2 regions of the Pseudoalteromonas sp. SG41-2 genome follow, and region 2 is predicted to be linked to the other one. Evidence: predicted binding sites of a transcription regulator. Region 2 holds the regulator's gene; the other holds the start of a gene.
The links. The regulator sigma-54, encoded in region 2, starts transcription at its own class of promoters, with help from an activator protein. The targets are predictions, from matches to a motif close to GTTGGCACGNNNNTNGNNT.
Positions count from the first base shown of each region.

Region 1 (16,425 bases), on a different contig from region 2:
AATTGCAATTTCTCGTGGTCCACAAACCATCGCTTTTTCACAGATTACGGGTAATTTTTTTTCGAATAAATACTGTAAAACTTCTAAATGATGCGGTGTTGGAGTGAGCACTACAAAAGCATCAATGTGACCCTTTTCAGCTTCGACCATTTCTTTCCAATCTGCGTAAACACATTCTGCTGGGATCCCCCAATGAATACCTGTAGCTTGATTATTTTCTTGATTACGACAAAAGGCACCGGCAACAACTTGAAATTTATGATCCATGTGAGCTGCGCAAAAGTGTACATAGCCAACAGCTGACGTGTTACCCCCGCCAATAAAAGCAAGTTTGAAAGTCGGGTGAGTTTGTAACATAGTTGCCTCAAGGTTCATTAAATAATATGTTTATATCGTCAAAAAGGTTGAAAACTTTAATTTAAGATTTGCTGTAGAGTGTTCAGTATAAAATGCACTTCTTGCTCTTTCAACGATGGATGAAGAGGAAGGGTGATAGCACCTTGATAATATTTTTCAGCATTAGGGAAATCACCAGCCTTAAAGCCTAGAGCTTGATAGTATGGCTGTAAATGTATTGGAATATAATGAACGTGGCCAATGATCCCTACTGCTCGAAGCTGAGTTACAGCGTTTTTATGACGAGTTGCATCGCTATTATTAAGTTGAATTATGTACAAGTGATAAGCGGAATAACAGGTATCAATTTGTTGCAATGGACGAACCAAATTTAAATTAAGATGTGTATCATATATTTTAGCAAGGTGATGTCGCTGCTTAATAAATTCGTCAACTTTACTTAGTTGGCTAAGCCCTAACGCTGCGTGTAAATCAGTCATTCGATAATTAAAGCCAAGCTCGATTTGCTGATAGTACCAAGGCCCATGGCTTGCATCGGTCATTTCACTTTCATCTGATGTGATCCCATGGCTTCTTAATCTTTTTAAACGCTTTGCTAAATTATCATCATTTGTAACCGCCATACCGCCTTCAGCTGACGTGATGATTTTCACAGGATGAAAGCTGAATACGCAAATATCTGAAAACTCACAATTACCAACAGGCTTATCTAAATATTTAGCACCAATGGCGTGAGAGGCATCTTCGATAATTTTAAAATCATATTTAGTAGCGAGCTGATGAATGGCTTGCATATTACATGATTGACCCGCCAAGTGTACCGGTATTACAACTTTAGGTAAGCAGTTATTTTTTTCTGCTAGGATCAGCTTCTGCTCAAGTTCCTTAATCGACATGTTGCCGGTATCTAAGTCAATATCAACAAAGTCAATCTTAGCACCACAATAAAGTGCGCAATTACTTGATGCTACAAAAGAAATAGGAGATGTCCAGACTATATCGTTTTCTCCAACGCCTAATGCTAGGCATGCGATATGTAACGCCGATGTTGCACTATTTACTGCAATGCCATGCTTTACTTTACAGTAACTAGCAATGCCAGCTTCAAATGCGGGTACTTTAGGACCTTGCGTGAGCCAGTCAGATTGTAAGACATTGAGTACCGCATCAATATCTGCTTGGTCAATAGATTGCTTTCCATATGGGATCATAAAAGTGCCTGAATATTAAAAGCTGCTATTTCTTCTATCGTTAAGAAGTGGGGGTTACTTAAAGAACTATATTCAAATCCGATCTCAACTTTCCTACCGCACTCATTTAATGCATTTGTATCAAAATTATTGCTGCGACTACTAAATTTAATGCCAGGTGCAATCACAAAATGATCATCAAATTCGTAGGTATCAAAACACAAATCAGAAGGGCACATCACCTCATGTAATTTTTCGCCCGGGCGAATACCGATATTTTTTTGTGGCAGGTTTGGTGCCATTGCTGTTGCTAAATCAGTAATACGAATTGATGGGATCTTGGGAACAAAAATTTCTCCCCCTAACATCCTCTCAAAGTTAGTTAAAACGAAATCAACACCTTGCTGAAGGCTGATCCAAAAGCGGGTCATTTCTTCATGGGTGATAGGGATATGGTCGCGGCCTTGATCAATAAACTTTTGGAAAATAGGCACTACTGAACCGCGCGAGCAGACTACATTACCGTAGCGAACAACTGAAAATGTGGTGCGATTACCACCGGCAATATTATTAGCGGCAACAAACAATTTATCGGATGCTAATTTTGTCGCACCATATAAATTAATTGGGTTGGCTGCTTTATCAGTAGAAAGCGCAATGACTTTTTCAACATTATTGTCTAAGGCAGCATCAATGACATTTTCAGCACCATTAATGTTAGTTTTGATGCATTCCATCGGGTTATATTCTGCGGCAGGGACCTGTTTAAGAGCTGCAGCATGAATAACGTAATTTACTCCACGCATTGCACGGCGTAAGCGGTCTTTGTCGCGTACATCACCGATAAAGTAACGCATACATGGTTGATCAAAGTCTTGCTGCATTTCAAATTGTTTTAACTCATCACGAGAGAAAATAATTATTTTTTTTGGCTTGTATCGCTCAAGTAACGTTTTTACGTATTTTTTACCGAATGATCCGGTACCACCGGTAATTAAAATTGTTTTGTTATCGAACATAGTTTTACCCAAGTTATTTATCATTGGCGTAGTTATAGTAAAAAATTAAATACGCAAAAAGTGAAATTTAATACACTGCTCAGTACTTTACCTATTAACAGAGTAGGTTAGCAAGCACGATGCCAAGTTAATTTAATTAAACAATGGTACAAAGTGCAAAATTTGGCAAATTAAGCTATAATTTAACCAATCAGCGTGTCGGAGCCTGTTATGAAAATTCAATCACCAGCAACTAGTTTTTTAAACCAAACACAGCAAACCAGTAACAAGCTTGCAGAGCAACTTGCTACGGGTAAAAAAGTCAACTCTGCGGCAGATGATGCCGCGGCATTGCAAATTATAGATCGGTTAACCTCCCAGCAAGACGGTTACAGCCAAGCGGTGAATAATGCCTATGATGGTATTTCTTATTCGCAAGCGACCGAGTCAAACTTGTCGGGTGTCAACGATGCTGTCTCGCGTATTCGTGAATTATCTATTCAAGCAGGTAATGGCGCATTAAATGATAATGACCGTGCTGCTTTGCAAGAAGAAGTGGTGCAATTACAAAGTCAGATTACAGAGACGTTTGAAAATGCCAATTTTGCAGGTAAACCTTTGTTTGATGGTCAGTCGGTGTCGTTTCAAGTTGGTCCAGATGCGAATGCAAATCAAACGGTTACTCCTTCGGATGGTAGTTTTGCATCAGTAATATCAACAATTGATATTTCTACTCAAGCAGGTGCACAAGCTGCAATTGATATTAGTGACCAAGCGGCGGACGAAATTAACGCCCAGCGTGCTGAACTTGGTGCTTTTCAAAATACATTGGCTAGCACTATTAAAGGCCTGGGTACTCAGCAAGAAAATATTGCCGCGAGCCAAAGTCGAATTCAAGATACCGATTATGCTCAGGCGGTTTCACAGCAGGTATCAAATGATATTTTAGCTCAAGCGTCAATAGCACTGCGTGGCCAAGCTAACCAATCGGCTGAATCTATTTTAGGGTTATTATAACGGCTATGATAAAACAGTAATTCTTAAGTATTACTTGCAATTAGCTTAGTGTCTGTTTTTTGGCATCTATGTCAAAAAACTGCCGCTTTGTGCTTGCATCCCTGTCAAACTCGCTTACAATTTAAATTATTAATAGCTTGTAGTAACTGTGGTTCGCTAAATAATGATCTTGATTTTAGACAATAATAATAATCGTGCGATTGGTTTACATGCTGCGCTTACCTTTATTGGTGAGGCAGTGCAACTGCTTGACGATGCAAGCCTTGAACAAGAATGTGAAAAATACCAAAAGCAATCATGTATGGTGATCCTCGGTGCATTGCAAAGCTTAGATCATGAAAGCGTGATCAAGCGCCATCCAACAATACCATTTCTATTAATTGGTGAAACCCTTAAACCACTGTTGAGCATTGCCAATGTAGTTGGCCTTATCTGTGAACCTTTTAACCATGATGTAACGACTCAATTACTGCATGATTGCCAACAGTATCAACGGATGTTGCCAAATGAGCATAAACACGCAAAACCGCACAAAACCTTTGATGGCTTAGTTGGTGAAACTGAAGCGGTTAAAGATGTACGCTTTTTAATTGAACAAGTTGCTAAAACGGACGCCAACGTATTAATTTTAGGCGAATCAGGTACTGGTAAAGAAGTGGTTGCTCGTAATGTTCATTTACTATCAAAACGTAATACAGGGCCATTTGTACCCGTTAACTGTGGGGCTATACCTGCGGAGCTGTTAGAAAGTGAGTTGTTTGGTCATGAAAAAGGCGCGTTCACCGGTGCTATTTCAGCGCGCAAGGGCCGCTTTGAACTTGCTCAAGGGGGGACGCTGTTTTTAGATGAAATTGGCGATATGCCGCTGCAAATGCAAGTAAAGTTATTGCGAGTGTTACAAGAGCGCAGCTATGAGCGGGTTGGTGGTACAAAACCAATTCAAGCCGATGTACGGGTGATTGCTGCTACACACCGTGATCTTGAACAAATGATAGATCAAGGAAGTTTCCGCGAAGATCTATATTATCGACTCAATGTTTTTCCTATCGAAAACCCATCTCTTGCAGAACGTGCTGATGATATTCCATTATTATTAAAAGAGTTAATGCGCCGTATTAATGAGCAAAGTGGTACTACCGCTAAGTTTACTGAGCGGGCAATTGATAGTTTAAAAGAGCACACATGGCCGGGGAATATTCGCGAGTTAGCGAACTTAGTTGAGCGTATGGTGATCATGTTGCCAGATAAAGTGGTTGATATTCCCGATCTACCAGCAAAATATCGTTATATTGAAGTTGATGCTTATGAACCACAATATCCCGAAGAGCTTATGGAGCGTGATGCTTTCAATGATATTTTCAGTACTGGTTTTAGTGATTACGACGATGAGCCAGAAGTTGAAGCAATTCAGCCATCAGCAGACCTTTTACCCGACGAAGGGATTGAGCTAAAAGATTATTTAGCTGAGCTGGAAATTAGCCTGATCACTCAGGCCTTAGAGCGTTATGATTATGTCGTAGCGCGTGCTGCGGAGATCTTGGGTGTACGCCGCACAACCTTAGTTGAAAAAATGAAAAAATATAACCTATCACGAGATTAACACGTGCTAAGTTGCTAATATTTTACTTCGCAATATCAGTAATTACAGAGTGTGGTCGTCGTTTACGGTGATAAGTTCATTGACGCGCTAAAGCACTACCTACCATTTCGGTGCTTGCAAATAGTTACTTAATTTTTACCACCGAGGCGCTGCGCGCTACACGGAGCTGAAGGGCTAGGACCCTAATCCCTTCCTCTTTGAACTCGGAGTTCTCTGTGGTGGATCAATCATTTAAAGGTCTTTTGCACAAAGAGAAGTGAATGAGATCAAATGAGCAGATAAAAATATATATAAATCTTTCGTGGCTGAAGCCTGCTTATATGTGGGTTAAGCATTTGTAGGAAATGGCTTCAGCCATTAATTCCTAGACGCTAGATTTAGGATCCTAGCGCCTAGTCACTTTTCTAGCTCTTAACACCTAGTATTTTTCAATAATCTCAGCTTTACGAAAACAATCATTACTGTGATCATTCACCATACCACAGGCCTGCATATGGGCGTACACTGTGGTTGGACCTAAAAACTTAAATCCCCGTTTTTTTAAATCTTTTGCAAATGCAGTTGAGGCCTCTGTGATTGCAGGGTAGTCACTAAGTTTATCTAACTCATTCACTAACGGCTTACCACCTACAAACTGCCATTGATAGTTACTGAAGCTGCCAAATTCTTGCTGAATTTCAATAAAACGTTTGGCGTTATTTATAGTTGCTACAATTTTTAAACGATTACGTATAATTGTTTCATCAAGCATTAATCGTTCAACATCGTGCTCGTTCATTTGTGCGACTTTTTCTACATCAAAATCCAAAAATGCACGACGATAGCCATCACGTTTCTTTAAAATCGTATACCAACTTAATCCTGCTTGTGCTGATTCCAGAGTAATAAATTCAAAAAGTGTTTGGTCATCATATACTGGGATCCCCCATTCATCATCGTGATAGGCAACATAGTCATCTTTACTGGTATCGAGCCAAGGGCAGCGACATAAATTTGTTGAATTCATAGTGTCTCCTTGCTTTGCTTATTTTAGTTTGTCATTTTTTTGTCGCGTTATTTATACGCTAAGCAAATGAAATTAATCAATATAATTGTTGGTACAATTTGTGCATTTAGCTAGTTAGATCCTGTAAACGAGAATGCATTATGGCCTTAGCTAATGTCTTAAAACCACAATTTATCACAGCGACCCAGTATAACCCATGTTTACTGCAAGAAGAGTACATTGGTGAGTTAAGTGAATTACGCCAGCAAGCCAGTTGGTTAAGTCATTTAGTAGATACAATGCCTGCGGGTGTTGTGGTGCTTGATGGTCGCGGTTTGATCGCTAAAGCTAATCAAATTGCAACAGACATGCTAGGGGAGCCACTCGAAGGTGAAAAGTGGTTCAGTGTGATCCAGCGCTCGTTTCGGCCCCAACAAGATGATGGCCATGAAGTATCGCTAAAAGATGGACGCTTAATTAAGTTAGAAATAACGGCATTAGCGCCAGAGCCAGGGCAATTAATCTTAATGACTGACTTAACCGAAACGCGTCGTCTACAAACACGCGTTGCACATATGCAGCGTTTAAGTGCATTGGGTAAAATGGTGGCATCTTTGGCACATCAAGTGCGAACACCACTGTCTGCTGCGATTTTGTATGCCGCTAATTTAGGTTCAAAGCGGTTACCCGAAAGCTCGCGAGGCAATTTTCATACTAAGTTAATGTCGCGTTTAAAAGATCTCGAAACCCAAGTAAACGATATGTTGTTGTTCGCAAAAAGTGGCGATCAGCAAGTTGTTGAACATGTTTCCATGCAGCAATTATTAACTGAAGTGAAAACTGGCGCTGATGCTATGGTCGCACTTAATAATAGTGAACTTCAGGTCAGTTTACCTGAGCCTGATATCGAGATAATGGGCAATAAAACTGCGCTTGCCAGTGCCATTCAAAACCTTATTCACAATAGTATTCAAGTCATTGGCAGTAATGCACTCGTTCAATTAAGTGCGCAGCGGGATGCGAGTGACCCCGAGCTAGTGTGTATTACTGTAAGTGATAATGGCCCTGGGGTCGATTTAAGCTTACTTGATAAATTATTTGAACCATTTTTTACTACCCGAAGCCAAGGCACAGGTTTAGGCTTAGCGGTAGTTAGTTCAGTCGCAAATGCACACCAAGGACGAGTTGCAGTAACGAACAATGCTCAAGGCGGAGCCTGCTTTAGTTTACTGTTACCTATTTGTACAAAGTCAACATCGGCGGAGGCAATATGAACAACACGATTTTAGTGGTTGAAGATGATGCAGGGCTTCGTGAAGCCTTGATTGATACGCTTGAAATGTCTGGAATAGATTGCGTTGCGGCTGACAGTGCTGAGCAAGCTATGGTGCTACTTAAAAAAGACAGCTTTTCGCTGGTCGTGAGCGATGTGCAAATGGGCGCGATGAGTGGTCTTGATTTACTGCGCAGCATAAATCTTAATTACCCTGATCTACCGGTTTTAATGATGACAGCGTATGCGACTATTGATGATGCTGTTGAGGCTATGCGGTTAGGGGCAATTGACTATATGGCCAAACCGTTTGCGCCCGAAGTGCTACTTAATATGGTAAGCCGCTATCTACCTGAGCCAGAAAAAGAAACTGATGGCCCGATTGTCGCCGATCCGAGTAGCATTCAGCTATTAGAACTTGCAAGTCGGGTTGCTAAATCGGATGCCAGTGTGATGGTGCTTGGTCCTAGTGGCTCAGGTAAAGAAGTACTCGCACGCTTTATCCATGATAAATCAGATCGCGCAGAGCAGCCATTCGTCGCAATAAACTGTGCTGCGATCCCTGAAAATATGCTCGAAGCTACATTATTTGGCTACGAGAAAGGCGCGTTTACTGGTGCGATTCAAGCTTGTCCGGGTAAATTTGAGCAAGCACAAGGTGGCACAATTTTACTTGATGAAATCACTGAGATGGATTTAGGCCTACAGGCTAAGTTACTACGTGTATTACAAGAACGCGAAGTTGAACGTTTAGGTGGTCGCAAAACTATTAAGCTAGATGTGCGTATTTTGGCTACCAGTAACCGTGATTTAAAAGAGGCTGTGGCTAAGCACCAGTTTAGAGAAGATTTATATTATCGGTTAAATGTATTTCCGTTGATGTGGCGTCCACTTTGTCAACGTCCAGGCGATATTGTCGTGTTGGCAAAGCATTTAATTGAACGTCATCTCAATAAAAGCAAAGAGCCTATCGCTGTACTTAGCGAACCGGCAGAGAAAAAATTATTAGCTCATACTTGGCCAGGTAATGTGCGTGAACTGGATAATGTGATCCAGCGTGCGTTGATATTACGCCACGGTGATATGATTGACGAAAGTGCTATTTTTATTGAAAATTTAACCCAGACTCCTCTAACTGCGGCTTTATCAGCAAGTTTAGTGCCGGTTAATTCAGCACCAGAAAACACTACTTCGGCGGTTACAAGTTCACCAACTAATGATGCTTATTATGATCTGCAAGCGCCAGCAATAAAAGCGACAGCAGAACGCAATCAGCTGCGTGAAGAATTACCAAGCTTGGATTCGGGAAGTTACAAAGATGAACTTAAAGATAAAGAGCATAGAATTATTTTAGAGACCCTAAATCGTTGTCAAGGCAAGCGTAAAGATGTAGCTGAAACATTAGGGATCAGCCCACGAACATTACGTTATAAATTGGCACAAATGCGTGATTTGGGGATCACCTTACCTGCTTAAGCCTCTATAATTTTTGTTTTCCTTCACTATTTAATTTACGCTCAGCCTTGCTGGGCGTAAACTTGTCAAAACTCTGACAACAAAAACACATCTCAAGCTATTGATATTAATTAATTTATTAGTTGGCATGCTTTGTGCTTTATTAAGTTATTAGTAAACTGCATCGTCAGAGACAATTATGAAAATTCAAAACAGCGCATTATTTCAAGAAATGCAATCTATGGCTCTCGAAGCTGGTCGTAGTAATCAAGTAAACAAATTACCGACGCAGGCGCAGCCTACTTCGAGCGCCCAATTTGGCGATTTGTTAAGTGATGCACTCAATACCGTGAATGGCCTTCAAGCTGATGCAAAACAAAAAGTCGTAGCGGTTGAAATGGGCGACCGAAATGTGTCATTAGCGGATGCGATGATCGCATCACAAAAATCATCGGTTGCCTTTGAAGCCACTGTACAAGTTCGTAACAAACTTGTAGAAGCCTATAAAGAAATCATGAACATGCCTGTTTAACTAGGTAGTGGAGAATTATTGTGGCGCAATCTAATCAATCAACAGATCTTGCTTTGGCCGGCGGCGGTATCGACCAAACTGATAATGACGATCAACAAGAACAAAAGTCAGGCTATTTAAGTGCATTAAACGGCGTTGATGTATTACGTCAGGTCACTTTAATTATTGCATTAGCGATTTGTTTAGCGATCGCTATTTTTGTGATTATTTGGGCACGTCAACCAGATATGCGTCCACTTGGAAAAATGCCAACGGAAGAGCTAATTCAAACGCTCGATTTTTTAGATGCACAAAAAATTGACTATCAACTTGATGGCAATGTGGTTTCTGTTCCTGAAAATGAATATCAAAATATTAAATTGTTAATGACCCGCGAAGGTATTGAGCAAGCGCCGAACTCGGGTACTGATATTATCATGCAAGATATGGGTTTTGGTGTTAGTCAGCGTTTAGAGCGTGAACGTTTAAAGCACGGTCGTGAACAACAACTTGCGCGCACGATCGAGGAACTACAAAATGTCACGCGTGCTAAAGTATTATTGGCAATCCCGAAAGAAAATGTTTTTGCTCGTCGTGAGAAAAAACCATCCGCAACAGTTGTATTAACTTTAAAACGTGGTCGTATGCTCGGTAGTGAAGAAGTGGACGCCATTGTTGATATTATTGGTTCAGCAGTGCAAGGTTTAGAGCCGTCACGAGTAACTGTAACAGACCAAAATGGCCGATTACTTAATTCAGGATCGCAAAGTGCGTTAGCTGCTCGCTCACGTAAAGAATACGATATTGAACGTAAACGTGAACAAGAATATCTAGATAAAATAGATGGTATCTTAATGCCAGTTATTGGCATGGGTAACTACACTGCACAAGTCGATTTAAGTATGGACTTTAGCGCGATTGAAGAAACTCAAAAACGCTACAACCCTGATTTACCAGCGGTACGCAGCGAAACCACTTTTGAAGAAAACAACATCGGCGGGTTAGCTATCGGTATTCCTGGCGCGCTGACAAATCAGCCCCCAGTGGATTCGAATATTCCTGAAGTTGCCGGTCAAGGTGGTGCAGGCTCTGGTTCATCACCCAGTCGCACTCATAAAGAGGCGACACGTAACTATGAACTTGATACTACTATTTCCCATACACGTCAGCAAAGTGGTGTTATTCGTCGAATTAGTGTGTCTGTGGCAGTCGATTATGTGGCAAAAGTGGGTGAAAATGGTGAAACGACTATGGAGCCTCGCTCAGTTGAAGCACTGTCAAATATTCGTCGTTTACTGCAAGGTGGTGTGGGTTTTGACTTACAGCGTGGTGATGCATTAGAAGTAGTGACAGTACCGTTTGTACGTGAACCGATGGACTTAGCTATTGAAGTACCACTGTGGGAACAAAACTGGTTTATGAAAGTTGTGCGTTTAGTGCTTGGCGCATTGGTTATTATAGTGCTAATCATGGCGGTGGTTAAACCTATGCTGAAACGCTTGATTTACCCAGATGATACCCTTGAAGAGTATGATGATGATGCGCTTAGTTCTGGTGTAGATATTGGTGATAACACCCTAGATATGCTAAATAAAGATTTTGATTCTGCTTCGGTTGGCTTCTCAAGTGATGGTACACTACAGTTACCAGACCTACATGGCGATGAAGACTTATTAAAAGCTGTTCGTGCCTTAGTAGCAAATGAGCCAGAACTCTCCTCACAAGTTGTGAAAGCGTGGTTAACTGAAGATGACTGATCAAGAACAAAAACAACTGCCAGCAGCGTTTGATGTTGATAAATTAGACGGTGTAGATAAAGCCGCAATTTTATTGCTAAGCTTATCCGAAGAAGATGCAGCGCAAATATTAAAGCACCTTGAACCTAAACAGGTGCAAAAAGTGGGTATGGCAATGGCGGCGATAGATGATCTATCGCAAGCCAAAATCAGTGCCGTGCACAATTTATTTATAGAACAAATACAAAGCTTTAGTACGATTGGCTTCCAATCAGAAGATTTTATCAAAAAAGCGCTTACTGCGGCACTTGGTGAAGATAAAGCGGCAAGCCTCATAGATCAAATTGTTATGGGATCCGGTGCCAAAGGCCTTGATTCATTGAAATGGATGGACTCAAAGCAAGTTGCCAATATTATTCGCAATGAGCATCCGCAAATTCAAACGATTGTTTTATCTTATTTGGAGCCTGAGCAATCGGCCGAAATTTTAGCGCAGTTTCCTGAAAAAGTGCGCTTAGATTTAACCATGCGTATCGCCAACCTTGAAGAAGTACAACCTGCGGCTTTACAAGAATTGAACGAGATCATGGAAAAACAATTTGCCGGACAAGCTGGTGCGCAAGCTGCGAAAATGGGCGGTTTGAAAGCGGCGGCTGATATTATGAACTACCTCGATACCAATATTGAAGGTCAGTTGATGGATTCAATCCGCGAGCATGACGAAGAGATGTCACAACAAATCCAAGATTTAATGTTCGTATTTGAAAACTTAATGGATGTTGATGATCGTGGTATTCAAGCTATCTTGCGAGAAGTCCAACAAGATGTACTGATGAAAGCCATCAAAGGTACAGATGATGCATTGAAAGAGAAAATCCTCGGCAATATGTCAAAACGGGCTGCAGAGATGCTTGCTGATGATTTAGAAGCAATGGCACCTGTGCGGATCAGCGAAGTTGAAGCCGCGCAAAAAGAGATCTTATCTACGGCACGTCGTCTCGCTGATTCAGGTGAAATTATGCTTGGTGGTGGTGGTGGTGAGGAGTTCTTGTAAACCATGAGCAAACCTACTCAATATCAAGGTCGTCCTTTACGAGCCAGTGAAGCAGTTGATGAATTATTAGAAAACTGGCCAATTCCAGATGTTACGCAAGACACTCGAAAATTCGATGGTCGTTCAACGGCGTTTGGTACACCGCTGGCCGATTTATATCGTAAAGAGCTTGAAGAAAGTGAACAAGCACTAGAGCCCGAAGAGCCTGAGCTGCCTTCGTTAACGATGGCTGAGCTGGAACGAATTCGTCAAGATGCCTACGAAGAAGGCTTAAAACAAGGCCACGAGCAGGGTTATATTGATGGTTTTGAAAAAGGCGTAGGTGAGGGAAAAGAAGCCGGTTATAAAGAAGGCATTGAGCTTGGTAAAACACAAGGTCAAGAAGAAGTAAAACCACTGATTGAAGAACAGCTAACGGGTCTAAAAGCATTGTTGGATAGTTTGTCAGCGCCATTAGCTAAAGTCGATGATGACGCCGAAAAGCAACTTGTACAGTTAACCGTAATGCTAACCGAAGCGTTAGTTTATCAAGAAATTAAAACCTCCCCTGAAATTATTTTGCAAAGTTTAAAGCAGTGTATCGATGCGTTAGCCAATGAGCAGCAAAGTGTGCGTATTCATTTACACCCTGAAGACATTGAACTGGTTAAAAATAGTTATGGTGAAGCTGCACTAGCTGAAAACCATTGGCAGTTAGTTGCAGAGCCGACTTTAGATCGCGGTGGTTGCCAAGTAAAAACACCACAATCATCTATTGATATGACTATAAAAACCCGCGTCAAAGAAACGTTGGATAGTTTTTTGCATAGTAGTGGTATCTAACGCTATTTTTGGTTTGCAATGAGTTCTCAACCACGCCCATTAAGTGAACGTTTACAACAGTATCAAAAACATATTCATAGTCCAACGCCTGCTGTTGCGGGAATTTTAACCCGTGTTGTAGGGTTAACATTAGAGGCGAAAGGATTACGCGCGCCAGTTGGCAGCCAATGTAAAATTGAAACCATGCATGGTTTTGTTGATGCTGAAATTGTTGGTTTTAATGACCAGACGCTTTACTTGATGCCAAATGACCATATTTCTGGTGTACTACCTGGTGCGCGAGTTATCCCACAAGTAAATGATACCGGACTGCCTGTTGGTATGTGTTTACTTGGTCGTGTTGTTGATGGCTTAGGGCGTCCGTTGGATGGGCTTGGAGCTATTAAAGCAGAGCATTACTTAAAATTTGCACAAAATTCCATTAACCCATTATCTCGACGACCAATTACGCAGCCGATGGATGTTGGCGTACGCGCTATTAATTCAGTGATAACTGTTGGCCAAGGCCAGCGCATGGGGCTATTTGCAGGCTCAGGCGTGGGTAAGTCGGTATTACTGGGTATGATGACCCGAGGCTCAGAAGCGGATGTAATAGTTGTTGGTTTAGTGGGGGAGCGTGGCCGCGAAGTAAAAGAATTTATCGAAGAAATACTCGGTGTGGAAGGGCGTAAACGTTCTGTCGTAGTTGCCGCGCCCGCTGATGCATCACCATTAATGCGATTAAAAGGCTGTGAAAGTGCGGTAACTATCGCGGAGTACTTTCGCGATCAAGGTTTAAATGTTTTATTGCTACTGGATTCTGTAACGCGTTATGCCATGGCGCAGCGCGAAATAGCGCTTGCGGTTGGTGAACCACCAGCGACTAAAGGTTATCCGCCTTCAGTGTTTGCAAAGCTACCCGCGCTGGTGGAACGTGCTGGTAATGGCGGCGAAGGGCAAGGCTCTATCACAGCGTTTTTTACTGTACTGAGTGAAGGGGATGATATGCAAGATCCGATTGCTGATGCGGCGCGAGCCATTTTAGACGGTCATATCGTGTTATCCAGAGAGCTCGCTGACAGTGGTCATTATCCTGCTATTGATATAGAAAAATCGATTTCACGGGTGATGCCACAAGTTGTCTCAGAAGCACATATGCAACAAGCGCGAGTGTTAAAACAAGTGTATTCAATGTTCCAGCAAAATAAAGATATGATTACTTTAGGTGCTTATCAAAAAGGCACCGACCAAATGCTTGATCAGGCCATTAATATGATGCCAAGAGTGAATGCATTTTTACAACAAGGCATGAAGGATGTGATCAGCTATGACGATGGCCTACAAGGGCTTGCGCAATTATTAGGACAAGCATAATGGCAACCAATAAGCTCAGTTTATTGCTGAAAATAGAAAATGATAAAGAAGAAGCTTTACGGATAAATTATTTACAAGCGCAGCAAAACTTGCAAGGCAATCAACAAAAATTGCAAGGCTTGAATAACTTTCGCTTAGAATATACTCAGCAATTACATGTAAAAGGAAAGTCCGGTTTAAGTAGCGCCGGGTTTAGTCAATATCATGCTTTCATTGCCAAAATCGAAGAAGCCATTCGTCAACAAGCGAATACAGTTAGTACTGCTAAACAAGTTGTCTCACAACGCCAAAGTTTATGGCTGAAACAGCAGATTAAGGCTAAAGCGGTTGCTAAGTTAATAGAAAAACAGCAACTTAAAGCGAATGTGATCGCACAAAAAAATGAACAAAAAATGCTTGATGAATTTTCCGCAAATCAATTTTACCAAAGACGTCGCGTTTTATAGCCTATTGCCCAAAATAGGGTTATTTATTAATTCAAATCAGCTTAGGCATATTATTTGCTTGTTTAATGTAATAAGTATTTATTCTGGCAAACTGCGGCGGCAAATTGCCACTTTTAATCTAGGTGAATTATGGCTATTAGTGATCTTTCAGTGTTTATCTCAACTGAGCAGGATGTTCAGTTAAATAAAAAAGACAGTGCCAAAGGTGGTGCAGCAGCAGATAAAGAAAGCACTGATAGTGACTTTTTTAGCCAATTACAAAGTGCCAATAATGCTGCGGAAACATCTATAAAGGTTAATTCAACGGGTGCTGAGGCACGTTCAGCAGAAGCCGTAATTGTTGCTGAAAAAGCACAAGAAACGTCTGCTGACAACAGTGATGAAAATGCGATGTCTGGTGATGCAATGCTTGCGCAAATAACGGCGGCTAATAACATGGACACTCGGGTAAATAATACGCCAACTGTCGAAAATTCCTCATTACTTTCAAAGTTGGGGAAATACAGCGAGGAAAAAATAGACCCTACGCTTGTTAAAGTCACTGGAGCCCGTCCAATTGATGATGTTACGCCTATTATTGATACAGAGACTCCTGCTACTGATGATCCGATTGCACAATTAGTCGATAAACAGCTAAAACCATCGTTACTTACAGAAAAAAAGGTGCTGGCAGAGGCAATTGATAAACAACTTCAGCTAAAGGGGAACACTCCGCCTGATGATGCAGTTACTCCTATTATTGATGATATTCAAGTCGCAAAAGAGACATCGCAAAATAAAGCGATGGCAATGCAGCCAACAATCCAACAAGCAGTTGCGACTACAACTACGTTAAAAAGCGGGCAAGTTGACAATGACGCAGCTCAAATAATTGCTGCTGGAAATACAAGCCAAGGTAAACCACAAGACAGTGAAGTATTAGCTAAAGGTTCCGACGCTATGCTTGCTCAGCAAGGAAAACCTCAACAGAGCGCAGCACTAAGTGCAGATGCAGCAGTTACTAACGTTACTGCTAACGCTAAACAAGCAATCAAAAGTGCCACTGAAGTAGCAATGGACGCTGAAGCGGTTAAAGGTGTTGCTTCAAGCTCTCAAACTGATGTATCAGAAAAAGCAGCTGAACAGTCAAAGCGTAATAATAGTGCTGTATTAGAGCAAATCAGCAAGGTATTACTTAACTCAACGACAACTGTGCAAAAAAATGAAAATCCACTGTTGGCGAGCTTAACACCGGAGCAGCAAAAACAGCTGCAAACTCAGGTTGATGTCATTCGTCAGCAAGATCCATCACCGGCTAACATAACTGACTTAAAAAAAATGCTGGCTGAATTTGTAGCGCTTAATAGTAAAGAAGCTGCAAAACCTACCACTGCAGTTGCGACAATTAACACCGCAGAGCTAACTCAACTAAGTAAAGATATTTCGCTGTTAAGCCCTATGCAAAAACAGGCATTAAGCCAGCAATTACGAAATTTTGTGAGCAATGAGCAGCCCAAAGGGGCTTTATTAACTCAGATCAATAAGGCGATTACTGAATTAGCCCAGCCAGAGAGTACTGAAAAAAGGACTGAGTCAAAAGCTCAATTGACGGTTCAGTCAATGGCAGATAATTTAGCAAGCACTACAAC
Region 1 is NZ_JACJFK010000006.1:81,763-98,187, reverse strand. Features, by position in the region: gene H5186_RS06780 (Gfo/Idh/MocA family protein) at 1-357, opposite strand, end outside; gene pseC (UDP-4-amino-4,6-dideoxy-N-acetyl-beta-L-altrosamine transaminase) at 414-1,568, opposite strand; gene pseB (UDP-N-acetylglucosamine 4,6-dehydratase (inverting)) at 1,565-2,566, opposite strand; gene H5186_RS06765 (flagellin) at 2,777-3,562, shown strand; gene H5186_RS06760 (sigma-54 dependent transcriptional regulator) at 3,726-5,162, shown strand; gene H5186_RS06755 (DNA-3-methyladenine glycosylase I) at 5,581-6,168, opposite strand; gene H5186_RS06750 (PAS domain-containing sensor histidine kinase) at 6,309-7,421, shown strand; gene H5186_RS06745 (sigma-54 dependent transcriptional regulator) at 7,418-8,896, shown strand; gene fliE (flagellar hook-basal body complex protein FliE) at 9,075-9,407, shown strand; gene fliF (flagellar basal-body MS-ring/collar protein FliF) at 9,428-11,143, shown strand; gene fliG (flagellar motor switch protein FliG) at 11,136-12,176, shown strand; gene fliH (flagellar assembly protein FliH) at 12,180-12,998, shown strand; gene fliI (flagellar protein export ATPase FliI) at 13,017-14,351, shown strand; gene fliJ (flagellar export protein FliJ) at 14,351-14,797, shown strand; gene H5186_RS06710 (flagellar hook-length control protein FliK) at 14,927-16,425, shown strand, end outside.
Region 1: the regulator sigma-54 is predicted to act here: its motif matches at 14,839-14,857, upstream of H5186_RS06710 (flagellar hook-length control protein FliK).

Region 2 (16,425 bases):
CATAAAACGATGAAAATGCACGCGCATCTTGCGTGTTCCCGGCAGCGCCTCATAGAAGGTATCAACCAAATAGGTTTTACCACGCCCTACTCCCCCCCAAAAATACAAACCTTTTATAGGCGCCGTGCTATTTTTATTAAATAGTTTAGAGAACCAGCCTTTAGCTGCGGGCTTTTGTGCTGTTAAGTCATCGAAAAGCCTTTGTAGATGACGTACTGCATTTTCTTGTGCAGCATCGTAAACAAAGTCTTCACGCTGTAAATCTTGTTGGTACTTTTGCCAAGGAGTCATAGATAGTTACAATAAAACACGGTTTAATTTACGCAATATGTTAACACGCATCGTAACTCGGGGTATATTAGCAGCAACAGGATTTATTCTTGAGTACGCAATCTAGGCGTTATTTTATTTTTATGTATTAATTCCCAAAGGGGTAGAATTATGGGTACAGTTACTTGGATCGGCATTATTGTTATTGTGGCAGTAGCTGCATTTTTCCTTGGCGCCTTCGTCACTAAAAAGCAATTTAAGCAAGATGAATTAGAGCAACAAGCAGAACAAGCTAAAAATGCATTAGAGCAATACCGTCAAGATGTTGCAGATCATTTAGCAAGCACTGGTAGACTCGTCAACAAAATGAAAGACAACTACGACCAATTGTTAAATCATGTTGATGAAACTAACAAGCTGCTATTAGCTGATAAAAAACAGCATCCTAACGAACCATTCTTTTCTAAAGAAACGACAGAGCAGCTACAACGCTCACTAAAAGAACGCCAAAGTGACCGTTCATCGGCACATGCTCAACCGGCTGATTATGTATCAGGTGAATCAGGCTTATTCGCTGGCGAACCAAAAGTAGCCGAGCCTGACAAAGTTTAATTAAGGTTTCAGAAATTTCTAAAGCTTCTTGATGAACTTTTTTTTGACCCCATAGTCTGTTTATAAAGCAGCTTATGTTTTACATGCATTTCAAAACATTCCAAAAGAGCGAACCTACTTTAAAATGTTTTGAACTAAATTGATAAAAGGCTGCTTATGCAGCCTTTTTTGTTTGTGCTTTTTCCTGTGATGTGGAGTAAACCCTGACTATGAAAATGAAATTATCGTTAATCAGTGCAGCAATGTTATCTGCCAGTTTATTATTAACCCCTGCAGTATCAATGGCTAAGATGCCTATCGCAGTCAATGGTCAACAATTACCGACGTTAGCGCCGATGCTAGAACAAATAACACCAGGCGTTGTTAGTATCCAAGTCTCCGGTTCAAAGGAAGTCCGTCGTCGCGCTGATCCGCTTGATTTCTTTTTTGGCAATCCGCAACCGCGTAGCCAAAAGCGTGAATTTAGTGGTTTAGGCTCAGGCGTTATTATTGACGCCAAAGAAGGCTACGTCGTTACCAATAACCACGTAGTTCAAGATGCTGAAAAAATGTTGGTTACTCTTGAAGATGGTCGTGAATACGAAGCAACTAAAATCGGTAGTGATAAAGAATCAGACATCGCGTTATTAAAAATTGATGCCGAGGATTTAGTCGCCGTTAAACTGGCAAACTCAGATCAACTACGAGTGGGTGATTTTGCAGTAGCAATTGGTAACCCATTTGGTTTAAGTCATACCGTTACCTCAGGGATTGTTAGTGCAATGGGGCGCAGTGGTTTAAATATTGAAGGTTATGAAGATTTTATTCAAACCGATGCTGCTATTAACCAAGGTAACTCAGGTGGTGCGCTAGTTAACTTAAACGGTGAGCTAATTGGTATTAACACGGCCATTTTAGGTGCATCGGGTGGCAATGTTGGTATCGGCTTTGCAATCCCATCCAATATGATGAAAAATCTTGTTGACCAAATTATTGAACATGGTGAAGTACGCCGTGGCTCACTAGGTATTTCTGGGCGTCCACTGGATGCAGGCCTTGCTAAAGCACAACAGCTTGATGTAAAACAAGGCGCTTATGTTATGCAAGTAATGGATGATTCTGCCGCCAGTGAAGCGGGTATTAAAGCTGGTGACGTAATTATTAGTATTGATGGTAGTGAGATCAGCGGCTTCCATGAACTGCGCAGTAAAATTGCCACCCTCGGTGAAGGCAGAAAGGTAAAATTAGGTATTTATCGTGATGGCAAAGTACAAACCGTTAAAGTGACCCTTGATGGCGCATCAGCACTAACCGCAGCCGGTGATGAACTACACCCAGCCTTCCAGGGTGCAACACTTGAAAACACCCAAAAGAATGGAAATAAAGGGGTTGAGGTGACAACTGTTGATCCGCGTTCACCAGCAGCTAGAGTCGGCCTTGAAGAAGGCGACGTGGTAATGCAAGTAAACCGTCAGCGTGTTGAAACAATTAGTGACATGAATAAGATCATCGAAAACACTAAAGGTAACATCGTGCTTGGAGTACAACGCGGTCGTGAATCGGTATTTGTTTTAATTCAATAAAATAAATATTAGGTAAATCGCATAAATAATAGCAGTGGTACTTGCCGCTGCTATTTTTTTTGTGCCATCATTAGAAGATCGCTCATTAAGAATAAGAACATTGTGCTGAAATTTTTTAAGTTTGTCCTTCCCCCGCTATTTGCCGGACTCGGTATCGCATTTTTGGTAGTATTTTTTAGCCCAAATATGCGTGCAACGCTGTTACCCAATGTCCCCTTACCAAGTGCTATGAGTATTGATCATTTGAGCTTTGCCGATGCAGTACAGCGCGCAGCGCCATCTGTTGTGACAATCATTTCTGAGAGCATTTCAAAGGAACCTCGTTATAAACGGCAAAACACCGTGCAAGAACTTGGCTCCGGTGTGATCATGTCAAGTGATGGCTATATTCTTACCAACTATCATGTGATCAATAATGCTGATCAAATTATGGTGCTGCTTACTGATGGCCGCCGTTATTTTGATGTTCAGCTCATCGGCTTTGATACCATCACCGACTTAGCACTGTTGAAAATTAACGTTGAGCACTTGCCAGTTATCCCAATTAGTGAGCGTTTTACGCCTCGCGTGGGTGATGTGGTGCTGGCGATTGGTAATCCGCTGAATCTAGGGCAAACAATCACCCAAGGGATCATCAGTGCCACGGGTAAACAAAAAATTACCGATAGTCCTTATAATAGTCTGCTACAAATGGATGCGGCAATTAATGTCGGCAACTCAGGTGGCGCACTGGTAAACTCTAATGGCGACTTGGTTGGGATCACCTCAGCACAATTTAAAACCCGAGAGAACCTCGATATCCAAGGCATATTCTTCGCCGTACCGTACTCGTTAGCAAAAGAGGTAATGGATAAACTGATCCGTCATGGTCGTGTTGTGCGTGGTTACTTGGGCTTCACAGGTACTGCCGTTGATAGTACCGGTAAAGAAGTGAGCGATAAGTTCACCCCTATTGCTGGATTGCGTATAACCAACCTAGATCCATTAGGTCCAGCATGGCAAGCTGGTATTAAAGAACAAGATATTGTGATTAAAATTGGCGGTGAAGATGTCACTAACCCACAAAAAACCTTAACCAGAATTGGTAATTCAGAGCCGGGCCATGAAATAGAATTTGAACTTTATCGAAATGGAAAAGTACTAAAAGTGATGGTGAAGGTTGCAGAGTTAGAGACTAAACTATAATTTTAGTTGCAAGGTAAAAGGTAAAAGGTAAAAGGTAAACAAGGTTTTCGCTTGAACCTTGTTACCTGAACCTTTCAACTCGTATTTAACTACTTCGGCGTTTGATGTTTGCACCTAACGCGCTGAGTTTATCTTCAATCCGTTGATAACCACGATCAACGTGGTAAATTCGGTCAACAACCGTTTCACCTTGTGCCACAATCCCCGTTAAAATTAGGCTCGCTGATGCACGTAGATCGGTTGCCATTACTTGTGCGCCACTCAAACTCTTAGTGTCACCACAAATTGCCGTATTCCCCTCTAAACGAATGTTAGCACCCATACGTTGTAGTTCTGGCACATGCATAAAACGGTTTTCAAAAATCGTTTCGGTAATGGTTGCGCTGCCATTAGCTACTACATTTAACGCAGTAAACTGCGCTTGCATATCGGTAGGGAAACCTGGGTGTGGCATGGTTTTAATATTAACGGCTTTGAGCTCACGGCCACGCATATCAAGATAAATACTATCTTTATGTACTTCAATCAACGCATTAGTTGCACGCAATTTTTCAATCACAGGCTCTAAACTATGAAAATCGGTAAGCTTACATAGCACTTCGCCACCCGCCATTGCTGCGGCCACTAAAAATGTGCCAGTTTCAATCCGATCTGGCAAGATGCGATGCTCACAACCATGCAGCTTTTCAACACCTTCAATTTCAATACGGCTAGTGCCTGCACCGCTAATTTTTGCGCCCATTGCTGTTAAGCAAGCAGCTAAATCTATAATCTCTGGTTCACGCGCCGCGTTTTCTAATACGGTTTTGCCGTCAGCTAAGGTTGCGGCCATTAATAAATTTTCGGTCGCGCCAACGCTGACCATTTCCATGTAGATTTCAGCACCTTTTAAACGCCCATCTACCTTTGCATTGATATAACCATTTTCAACGCTAATAACAGCGCCCATGCGCTCCAAACCTTGAATATGAATATCAACCGGGCGAGCACCAATTGCACAACCACCAGGAAGCGATACTTGTGCTTGACCAAAACGAGCAACCAATGGACCTAATGCTAATACTGACGCACGCATTTGTTTGACTAACTCGTAAGGGGCCAATGTTTTATCAACTTTGCCACCATCAATAACGAGCTGTTCGCCGTGCCAGTGTATTTCTGCGCCGAGGGTTTTTAATAATGCTTCAGTAGTGCCGATATCACGTAAACGAGGAACATTATTAAAGGTACTTTTACCGTCAGCTAATAATGCTGCAAACAAAATAGGTAAAGCGGCATTTTTAGCGCCAGAGATAGTGACTTCACCGGCAAGTCCGGTTCCACCCTGAATTACAAATTGATCCATGAGGAAACCTTTTTTATTGAGGTAAAATGAATTTTTGTTCGCGCTTCCACTCAGTAGGTGTAAATGCACGGATCGAAACTGCGTGGATTGTGCCGTCAGAAATGGTGTTCATCAACGGACCATATACCAGCTGTTGTTTTTTCACTCGGCTTAACCCATCAAAACAATCGCCGACTGCGATAACTTCATAATGACTACCGTTGGCTTTCACATGTACTTCAGCTAATTGCAATTCGTCGCGCAATAAGGTTTCGACTTGGCTTGTTTCCATAACTCTCACTCAAATAGGTTGGTAACCTGTCCCAACTGCATCAACTTTTGCAGTTGTTCAGGAATATTTTGCAATTCAAGGTGAACACCTTGCTGCTTTAATTCTGCGAAAGAGTGAATTAACCAAGCTAAGCCCGCCGTGTCAACCCTAGACACCTCAGAAAGGTCAAAATACCAGTTTTTATGGCTAGTTTGTGAGTTTTTATTCAGAAGTCGTTCAGCGGAAATTGAATTTCGAGTCAATTCACCACTGACTCGATAGTGCTGTTCGTCAAGCTGAGTAACCGTTACTTTACTCATTACCGCCGTCACCTCTAAATTGCACTGGCAACTTACTTTTCTGTTCAAGTAGGTCACTTACATGGTTAATACCTTGCTGGCGCAAAATGCCTTGAAATTCACTTTGCTTGGCATCTAATAAACTAATGCCCTCAGCAACCATGTCATAAGCACGCCATTCGCCATCGCGATCTTCACGTACTTTAAAATCAATTTTAATTTCCGGCTTACCTGGCTCGACAATTTTGGTTTTCACTAATACAAGGTCTTGTCCTGCAAACTCTTTGCTTGCACCAAACTCTACTTTTTGGTTGGTGTATTGGGTAAACACGCCAGCATAAGTGGCGATTAAGTATTCTTGAAACACATCAATAAAGTGTTTGATATCCTCAACCGCTTGCTTTTGCTCAGCAGGATCTTTAATCGCACGCACTTTTGATACATGACTTCCTAATACACGCAGTGCAGCATATTTATAATCAATGTAAGGCATCAACTCTTCTTTGACGATAACCCGTAGATGCTCTTTATCTTTTTCGATTAAAGGCTGGTCACGAGTAATACGTTGAAAAGTATTATCAGATACTTGGCGGACCATTTTATATGGGTCTGTTAAATCGACCGCATCGCTTGCTACGCTAATGGCACTGAAAGTCAGCGCAACTAAAATTAAAAATTTCTTAAACATAATTACTTACTCGCCGCCTTGATTGAATAAAAATTGCCCGATTAACTCTTCAAGCACCAATGCTGATTTCGTGTCAGTGATATAGTCGCCATCATTTAAGGCTTTGCTTTCAACACCAAATAACTCGTCTAACCCTAAGTTTTTATCATTACTTGTTACCGCAACACCTAAACACGCTTGTTCAGCTGATTTTGGGGCAATGACAGGGTTAATCCCTAAATATTGCTCACCTAGGATGCCTGATGTCAAAATTGAAACTGAGCTGGTATCTGAAAAACGACATTTATATTGCGCATCAATCGTCATATCAACAACTGGCACAAATTCTTGTGGGTGAATTGAAATACCCTCAACTCGACCAACCACTACACCACCTACTTTAATCGGCGCACGTGTTTTTAATGAACCAATGTTTTCAAACTTGGCTTTCAATAAGTAAGTTTCGCCGTTGCCGCTGATCCCTGCATTGGCAACTTTTAACGCCAACATAGCAAAAGCTGCTATGCCTAGCGCAACAAAAAAACCAACTAAAATTTCTAATTTCCGTGAATTCATTATCTATACCTTTATTAGCTAGTAAACATTACCGCTGTCAAAATAAAATCAAACCCTAAAACAGCCAAAGATGAGTGTACAACTGTCTCTGTTGTTGCTTTACTGATCCCTTCAGAGGTCGGTATACAATCGTAGCCTTTATAAAGCGCAATCCATGTAACCACGATGGCAAATACAAAACTCTTGATCATGCCATTTAAAATATCTTGCTGAAACGATACTTGTGACTGCATGATTGACCAAAAACTCCCCGTATCTACACCCAACCAATCAACACCCACTAAATGAGCACCAATAATTGCAACTGCTGAAAATATTAACGCCAGTAATGGCATACTGATAAAGCCCGCCCAAAAGCGTGGCGCGATAATACGTTTAAGAGGGTCAATGGCCATCATTTCAAGACTTGATAACTGCTCAGTCGCTTTCATTAAACCTATTTCAGCGGTTAATGCACTACCAGCTCGCCCGGCAAACAATAATGCTGTAACAACAGGGCCTAACTCTCTGAGTAAACTCAATGCTACTAATGGACCTAAGCTGTCCTCTGCACCATAACCAACTAGTACGGTGTAGCCTTGCAACGCCAATACCATACCAATGAATAATCCCGACACCATGATAATCAATAGTGACTGCGAGCCGACCATATATAATTGTCGTATTAAAAGCGGCGTGCCTTTTCTAAAATTAGGCAAACTCCATAACGCACCTATCAACATCTGAGTGGAGCGACCAAGTGCAGCAAATCGTCCTAACGTTTTATGACCTAGCATTTGCAAAAAATCAAACATCAGCGGCGCCCTCCCAGTAATTCTTGTTGATAAGGTTGAGCAGGAAAATGAAACGGCACTGGGCCATCAGATAATCCTTTTAAGAACTGCTGAACTAGGGCCGATTCATGATTACGCATTTCATCCGGTGTACCGCTACCAATAACGCCTTGATCGGCAATAATGATAACGTGATCGGCAATGCTCATCACTTCTGTTACATCGTGAGTTACGATTAATGATGATAATCCAAGCACTTGATTAAGCGATTTAATCAACTTAACTAATACCCCCATGGAAATTGGGTCTTGGCCTGCAAATGGCTCATCATACATAATTAATTCAGGATCAAGTGCGATTGAGCGCGCTAATGCAGCACGACGTGCCATACCACCTGACAGCTCAGAAGGCATTAGATCTTGTGCGCCACGCAAGCCAACAGCTTGTAATTTCATTAGCACCACAAGGCGAATTAAATCTTCACTTAGACGAGTGTGTTCACGCAGCGGAAAAGCGATATTGTCAAATACTGACATATCGGTAAATAATGCGCCGCTTTGGAACAACATACTCATTTTGGTTCGCGCCGCATAAAGCTCTTTGCGCGACATGGCAGGAATGTTATTACCTTCGAATAAAATAGTGCCGCTATCTGGTTTTAATTGACCACCAATTAAACGCAACATGGTGGTTTTACCAATTCCGCTTGGTCCCATAATTGCCGTAATTTTTCCTTTCGGGACACTAAAGCTCATATTTTTATATATGCAGCGATTGCCCCTAGAAAAGCTTACATCCTTGATTTCTACTATTGGTTGCGACAAGTCGCTCTCCATTACTATTTTCACTAGTTCACCTATTTTAAGCGTTTTTACAGCAAGATGGAAAAAACAAATCGTAAAATTTTGTAATATTCTATGTAATAGCGCTGCAAACCTTACAGCAGTAGGCTTAACCGTCGCTTAAATAATTATTCTCAGTCCAAATCAGGCCATAATCTAACAAGCTACGCAGATTCTTTTATTTATACTTTCAGGTTGGCTTTTGTTACTATTTGCAGTCATCTCATTTTGAATAATTGGCGTAACGTAATGGTGACTTCTTTTGTCATTTTAATTCTCGGATTTGCAGCTCTAGTTTGGAGTGCGGATCGCTTTGTTTATGGTGCTGCGGCACTGGCAAAAAATTTCGGTGTTCCTACTCTTATTGTTGGCTTAACCGTTGTTGCGATGGGCTCGTCAGCCCCTGAAATGATGGTCTCAGCATCAGCTGCGCTTGCCGGTAAAACTGACACTGCCGTGGGTAACGCCGTTGGCTCAAATATCACTAATATTTTACTTGTTTTAGGTATTACCGCGCTATTGCGCCCACTCTCAGTATCATCAATGACATTAAAACGCGAAATGCCGCTTGTACTACTAGTGTCAATCGCTGCCTGGTATGTATTTTCTGATAACTACTTTTCATTTGCTGAGGGCGTTGCATTAATCATTGGCTTTGTGGTCTTTATTGCGGGCTTAGTTATTATTTCTATTCGCGCTAAAAACCAAGCTGATGACCCATTTGTAAGTGAAGCCTGTGAAGACGTACCAGATAACGTGCCCACCAAATCGGCTTTATTTTGGTTAATTATTGGTATGATATTACTGCCTGTCAGCTCACATTTTTTAGTTGGCTCAGCAGTTGATATAGCCAAATACTTTGGCCTAAGTGATTTAGTAATAGGGTTAACCATTATTGCTATTGGCACCAGTTTGCCTGAGCTGGCAGCCTGTATTGCTGGGGTATTAAAAAACGAAGATGATTTAGCACTGGGTAATATTGTTGGCTCAAATATATTTAACATTTTAGCTGTGTTGCCACTGGCTGGGATTATCAACCCTTCAATTATTGATCCTTCAGCTGCAAACCGTGATGCCTTAATAATGATTGGTGCCACCATAGCCCTTATTGCTATGTCCTTGAGTTTTAGGGGCACAAGACGCATTAATAGAGTTGAAGGTGGCCTGTTATTGGTCGCGTTTTTAATCTATCAAGGTTATATTTTCAGCCAAGTTGCTTAATGCTAGCCACAAAATGGATAACACAATGACGCAGTTAAATTTTATTGAACAAGGTAAGCGGGTGCTAGAAATAGAGCGCCAAGCACTGCTTGATATAACCCAATATCTAGACGAAAACTTTAATCAAGCTTGCCAATTGATGTATCAATGTCACGGTAGGATCATAGTAGTCGGTATGGGGAAATCAGGGCATATTGGTAATAAAATTGCTGCAACACTGGCAAGCACTGGCACGCCTGCGTTTTTTGTCCATCCGGGTGAAGCAAGTCATGGTGATTTAGGGATGATCACTCGTGATGACGTGGTTATGCTTATTTCAAACTCAGGCGAAACCAGCGAAGTACTGAATATTATTCCGGTTATTAAACGTATTGGCGCAAAAATGATCGCCATGACAGGTAACCCTGAATCATCAATGGCAAATTGGGCTGATGCTCATGTATGCATCAAAGTAAGTCAAGAGGCCTGCCCATTAGGACTCGCTCCGACTGCAAGCACGACTGCAACACTTGCGATGGGTGATGCAATAGCCGTTGCTCTGCTAGAAACCCGTGGCTTTACCGCCGATGACTTTGCGCTATCGCATCCTGGTGGTAGCTTAGGTAAACGTTTACTATTGTGTTTAAAAGATATTATGCACAGTGGCCCAGCAACGCCTATGATCAATGATAAGCAATGTATCAAAGATGCATTAATCGAAATGTCGGCAAAAGGCTTAGGTATGACAGCTATTGTTGATGACACAGGGCAACTTGCAGGGCTTTTTACTGATGGTGATTTACGGCGAATTTTAGAGCAACGAATAGATATTCACAGTACTTTGATAAGCACTGTCATGACCCGCTCTTGCACTACTGCAACTGCTGATATGCTTGCCGCCGAGGCACTCAATATCATGGAGAATAAGCGTATCAATGGCTTAATTGTAGTTGATGATAAACACCACCCTATTGGTGCTCTTAATATGCAAGATTTGCTCAAAGCAGGAGTTTTATAATGCAGTTTGCTGACTTATATCAGCCACTTTCAGATGATGCTCGCGAGCGAGCACAAAAAATCAAACTCCTGATCTGTGATATCGATGGGGTGTTTTCAGATGGTCGTATTTATCTTGGTAACCAAGGTGAAGAACTCAAAGCGTTTAATACTAAAGATGGCTTTGGTATCAAAGCACTGATCAATAGCGGTTTTGAAGTTGCCGTGATCACCGGTCGTCATTCACAGATAGTTCAGCAACGGATGACTAGCCTGACAGTACCGCATATTTACCAAGGCCAAGAAAACAAGTTGCAAGCTTATCAACAGCTCAAGGATAAATTGCAGTTAAGCGATGAACAAATCGCTTACATAGGCGATGACGGACCTGACTTGCCGGTAATGGAATTGGTTGGTTTTGCGGTGGCAGTAAATGATGCGCATCCACTAATCAAACGCATTTCACATTATACAACCATGCTACCTGGTGGCTTTGGGGCGGTGCGTGAACTCACTGATTTATTAATGCTCGAAAATGGTAAATCATTAACCAGCGAAGGCACGAGCTCATGAATAGTGCGCGTTTAATATTATGCGTATTATTTGTCGGCTGCATGGTATGGCTGTGGTATCCGTATTTTTATCAAAGTACCGCCATAAAACAACACCAAGAAGATATAATAGCAAAACCTGATTATACTGCGGTGGCATTAAAACAAACCGCATTTGATGAACAAGGTAAAATTAGCCACAAAGTAACAGCTGCAAAAATGGAACTCTACCAACAGTTAGGGTTCACTTACTTTGAACAACCTATTTTTACACTCTATAATCAACAGCAGACGTGGCAAATTAATGCCGATGAAGCCACCTTATATGAAAATCATCAATTAATTTTAGAAGGTAATGTGGTTGCTAAAAACCTGACCAATAATGCCATGATTGAACATATAAACGCAGATAATATTCAGGTTGATATTGAACTACAAACCATGAGTTCAGAACAACCAGTTGAATTAATCGGACCAAATTTAAAAATCACTGGGCGCGGTCTCCATGCCGACTTAAAAGCCGAAGTGGTAGAACTAATTAACCATACGCGAACCATATATTATGACCAATAAATTTGCTCACTTGCTTGTTATACCAAGCTTATTCATTGCTTTTGCAAGCTTTGCTGAAAATACGACACCACCTGCAGATCAAGTCTCTATCAGTGCTGACACGCAGCTTGCCCAACTGAAAGACAATATCGGTATTTTTGAAAAAAATGTTGAAATCATTCATGGTAACCGCCGTATCAAAGCGGATCGACTTGAAGTCCATAAGCGCGAAGATTTAGGCGATAACAAACAACTACTTGTCGCAACTGGCAGTCCGGCTTACTTTGAAGAAAAACAAACTGATGGCACAGTAATGAGTGCCAGTGCTGATGAAGTCCGTTACGATGTCGCTAAGCGCTATTTAACCTTGGTTGGCAATGCACAAGTCACTCAGGCAGGTCAAAAAATCAATGCCAAAAGCATTACCTATGATATGGACCAGCAACTGATCAGTGCTGAAAAAGGCGCAAGCTCAAGCGATCGTGTGCACACCATTTTGGTACCAGTAGACAGTAAAAAAGACAAATCTAAAGGGCAGCCATGAGTACATTAAAAGCTGAATTTCTAGCAAAAAGCTATAAAGGTCGCCAAGTTGTAAAAAGCGTGGGTTTAGAAGTTAGCGCAGGCAGCATTGTTGGCTTATTGGGTCCTAATGGCGCTGGTAAAACCACCACCTTTTATATGATTGTGGGTTTAGTTCCAAGCGACAAAGGTAAAATCAGTATTGATGATAATGACATCACCTTACTGCCAATGCACAGTCGCGCACGGTTAGGGATTGGCTACCTGCCACAAGAATCATCCATCTTCCGTAAATTAACTGTTTATCAAAACCTGATGGCTATTTTAGAAACTCGTAAAGAGCTGAATAAACAAGCCAGAGAAGAAGCGCTCGACAGCTTACTTGATGAGTTTAGCATTCAACATATCCGCGACAGCCAAGGTATGGCATTATCTGGCGGTGAACGTCGTCGAGTTGAAATTGCACGCGCTTTAGCCGCAAACCCAAAATTTATCTTACTTGATGAGCCTTTTGCTGGCGTTGATCCTATTTCAGTGTTAGATATAAAGAAGATTATTGAACACCTTAAAAACCGTGGTATTGGCGTGCTTATTACCGACCACAATGTACGAGAAACCCTTGATGTTTGTGAAAAAGCCTACATAGTTTCTCATGGGGAGTTAATTGCATCAGGTACCCCTGAGCATGTACTCGCCGACCAAACAGTCCGCGATGTTTACCTGGGCGAGCAATTTAGGCTATAAAGCCACGCTCGGCTAAGTATCTGCTAGACTTAACGATGATAACAATAAAAGGATTGTTAGAGATACATGAGGCAATCACTCCAGCTGCGCATGGGCCAGCAACTTACAATGACACCACAGCTGCAACAAGCAATTCGCTTATTGCAACTCAGTACATTGGATCTCCAGCAAGAAATTCAAGAAGCGCTCGACAGCAATCCATTGTTAGAGCTAGAAGAACATGAATATTCAGACGACACGGCTGGTAAAAACGAACAAAAACAAGATAACGATGACTTAACCGTTAGCGCATCAGCAGACGACAAGCCAAGCGAATATGAACAAGAAAGTAGCGAAGCATTAAGTAAAGAGACCTTAAGTGACGAAATGGCTATGGACGTCACCTGGGACGAATACATGAGTGCTGCGCCAAATACGTCATCTGGGCCAATGCCTGAAGATGAGTCAATTTATCAAGGTGCCTCAACTGAAACCTTGCACGAATATCTAATGTGGCAATTACAACTCACACCTTTTAGTCCAACCGATGAAGCCATTGCCATTGCGATTGTTGAAGCCGTTGACGATTCAGGTATTTTAACCTTGAGCTGCGAAGACATCGCAGAAAGCTTAAATCAAGGTAATAACGAAGAAGAAATCGAACTCGACGAAGTGCAAGCAGTGTTAAAACGCATTCAGTTGTTTGACCCTGTTGGTATTGCTGCGCGCAGCCTACAAGAATGTTTATGTATTCAATTAAATCAATTTGATCCTGCAACTCCTTGGATTAGCGAGACAAAAATGATTTTAACTGATCATATCGATTTATTAGCTAGTCGTGACTATCGCACTTTGATGAAAAAGACTAAGCTTAAAGAAGATGAACTAAAAGAAGTAATGACACTGATCCACAGCCTTAACCCAAAGCCTGCGGATACCATAGTACGCGAAGAATCAGAGTATGTTATTCCTGACGTTTCGGTGAAAAAAATTAAAGGTCGCTGGGTGGTTGAACTCAATCCAGACAGCATGCCAAAAATTAGAGTGAACAGCCAATATGCGGCGATGTCACGCTCTGTAAAATCAAGCACTGACAGCCAATTTATACGCTCGCATTTGCAAGAAGCTAAATGGTTTATTAAAAGCCTAGAAAGTCGTAACGAGACGTTACTCAAAGTAACCAACTGCATTGTTAAACAGCAGCAAGGATTCTTTGAGCATGGCCCTGAGGCCATGCGCCCTATGGTACTAAACGACGTTGCCGAAATGGTTGAGATGCACGAATCAACAATTTCTCGTGTAACCACCCAAAAATACATGCATACCCCTCGTGGTATATTTGAGTTAAAATATTTTTTCTCGAGCCATGTAAGTACTGAGAACGGCGGCGAATGCTCATCGACAGCCATTCGAGCATTGATCAGAAAATTGATCAGTGCAGAAAACTCAGCGAAACCATTGAGTGATAGTAAAATTGCAGATATATTGGCAGAGCAAGGTATCAAAGTAGCTAGACGGACTATTGCAAAATACCGCGAGTCACTGGCTATTCCACCGTCAAATCAACGTAAAAGTTTGATTTAAGGCGTAAAATCACAAGAGGAAAATGCTTATGCAACTAAATTTAACTGGTCGTCATGTAGAAATTACTGATTCATTAAGAGACTATGTAAACAATAAGTTTGCCAAGCTTGAAAGGCATTTTGATCATATCAATAATGTCCATGTCATTCTTGATGTAGAAAAGCTAAGCCAAAAAGCAGAAGCCACATTACATGTCAGTGGCGCTGAATTATTTGCCTCAACTGAGCACCAAGACATGTATGCAGCCATTGACGGACTAATCGACAAACTTGACCGTCAGGTAATTAAACACAAAGAGAAGCACGCTCGACACTAACACTATGAAATTAAGCTCACTTATTTGCCAGGACTGCAGTAAAGCTGCGGTCCTTTTTAATAGCAAAAAACGGATCATTGAATTTATCAGCCAATTGGCTCATGAACAACTTCCTCAGCTATCACAACAAGAAATCCTCAACGCACTACTGTCGAGAGAAAAACTAGGTAGTACGGGTATTGGTCGTGGTATTGCTATTCCTCATGGCCGTATGAGTGGTGTTGAAAACCCGCTAGCAATAATTATAGTGAGTGAATCACCGATTGATTTTGATGCGATAGATAATCGCCCAGTTGATATATTTGTAGCTCTCATCGTGCCAGATGGTGATAGCCAACTTCATTTGAAGACGTTAGCCACAATTGCTGATAAACTCAACGACAAAGATTTTTGTAAACAACTACGTAGCGCAAAAACAGACCAAGATTTGTATCACGTAATTGCTGCGCAATCGTAGCCAAATGAAGGAGAATTTACATGGAGTTAATCATCATCAGTGGGCGTTCTGGCTCAGGTAAATCTGTTGCTCTGCGTGTAGTAGAAGATCTTGGCTATTATTGTGTAGATAATATTCCGGTAAACTTATTACCTTCATTAGTGCGCAGTGTCTCTGATAATTATGACAAAATTGCCGTCAGTATTGATGTCCGTAATTTACCGAAAGAGCAGGAAGAATTTAACGATATTCTTGAATACTTGCCTGGTTTTGCAAATCCGACGCTATTTTATTTAGACAGTGATGATCAAACCCTGATCAAACGTTTTTCTGAAACTCGCCGCTTACACCCATTATCTTTGGACTCTTTGCCACTGGATTTAGCTATCAAGCAAGAAAAAGTATTACTTGATGTATTAACTACTCGCGCTGACTTTATACTTGATACCACTGATCTGAGTGTCCACCAGCTTGCAGAGTCAATCCGTGAAAAGATTTTAGGGAAAAAAGATAAAAAACTAATCATTACCTTTGAATCATTTGGTTTTAAATATGGTATCCCAAAAGAAGCTGATTATGTTTTTGATGCACGCTTTTTACCAAACCCACATTGGGAGCCTGAGCTTAAGCCACTTACAGGCCTTGATCAGCCAGTAAAAGATTATTTAGCCAGCCATAGTATCGTACAAAAATTCACTTGGCAGATCCAAACCTTTGTACAAACTTGGTTACCGCATTTGGAGCGTAATAACCGCAGTTACTTAACAATTGCTATTGGTTGCACCGGTGGTCAACATCGCTCAGTTTATCTAGCGCAAACTATAGGTGAAAGCTTCTCGATGAGCCACAGCAATGTGAAAATTCGCCATCGTGAACAAGAATAACAACTCACGTTTACAGTAAGGAATGTTGATGCGTTTAGAAGATACATTTTTAATAAAAAACAAACTCGGTTTACATGCTCGCGCAGCCAGCGTATTAGCGCAATTAGCTGTGCAGTTTGATGCCAGCATCACACTTCATCAAGATGACAAACAAGCCGCAGGCGATAGCGTACTCGGCTTAATGCTATTAGAAAGTAGCCAAGGCAAAGAAGTTAAAGTTGTATGTGAAGGCCCGGACGCTGAACCTGCTCTTGCAGCAATTGGCGAGTTGATCGCACAA
Region 2 is NZ_JACJFK010000037.1:8,570-24,994, reverse strand. Features, by position in the region: gene zapE (cell division protein ZapE) at 1-291, opposite strand, end outside; gene H5186_RS20675 (YhcB family protein) at 442-882, shown strand; gene H5186_RS20670 (Do family serine endopeptidase) at 1,092-2,444, shown strand; gene H5186_RS20665 (trypsin-like peptidase domain-containing protein) at 2,547-3,629, shown strand; gene murA (UDP-N-acetylglucosamine 1-carboxyvinyltransferase) at 3,715-4,974, opposite strand; gene H5186_RS20655 (BolA family protein) at 4,988-5,245, opposite strand; gene H5186_RS20650 (lipid asymmetry maintenance protein MlaB) at 5,251-5,544, opposite strand; gene H5186_RS20645 (phospholipid-binding protein MlaC) at 5,537-6,211, opposite strand; gene mlaD (outer membrane lipid asymmetry maintenance protein MlaD) at 6,218-6,766, opposite strand; gene mlaE (lipid asymmetry maintenance ABC transporter permease subunit MlaE) at 6,781-7,560, opposite strand; gene mlaF (phospholipid ABC transporter ATP-binding protein MlaF) at 7,560-8,375, opposite strand; gene H5186_RS20625 (calcium/sodium antiporter) at 8,631-9,602, shown strand; gene H5186_RS20620 (KpsF/GutQ family sugar-phosphate isomerase) at 9,628-10,599, shown strand; gene kdsC (3-deoxy-manno-octulosonate-8-phosphatase KdsC) at 10,599-11,150, shown strand; gene lptC (LPS export ABC transporter periplasmic protein LptC) at 11,147-11,701, shown strand; gene lptA (lipopolysaccharide transport periplasmic protein LptA) at 11,691-12,224, shown strand; gene lptB (LPS export ABC transporter ATP-binding protein) at 12,221-12,946, shown strand; gene H5186_RS20595 (RNA polymerase factor sigma-54) at 13,013-14,509, shown strand; gene hpf (ribosome hibernation promoting factor) at 14,538-14,825, shown strand; gene ptsN (PTS IIA-like nitrogen regulatory protein PtsN) at 14,830-15,282, shown strand; gene rapZ (RNase adapter RapZ) at 15,303-16,145, shown strand; gene H5186_RS20575 (HPr family phosphocarrier protein) at 16,174-16,425, shown strand, end outside.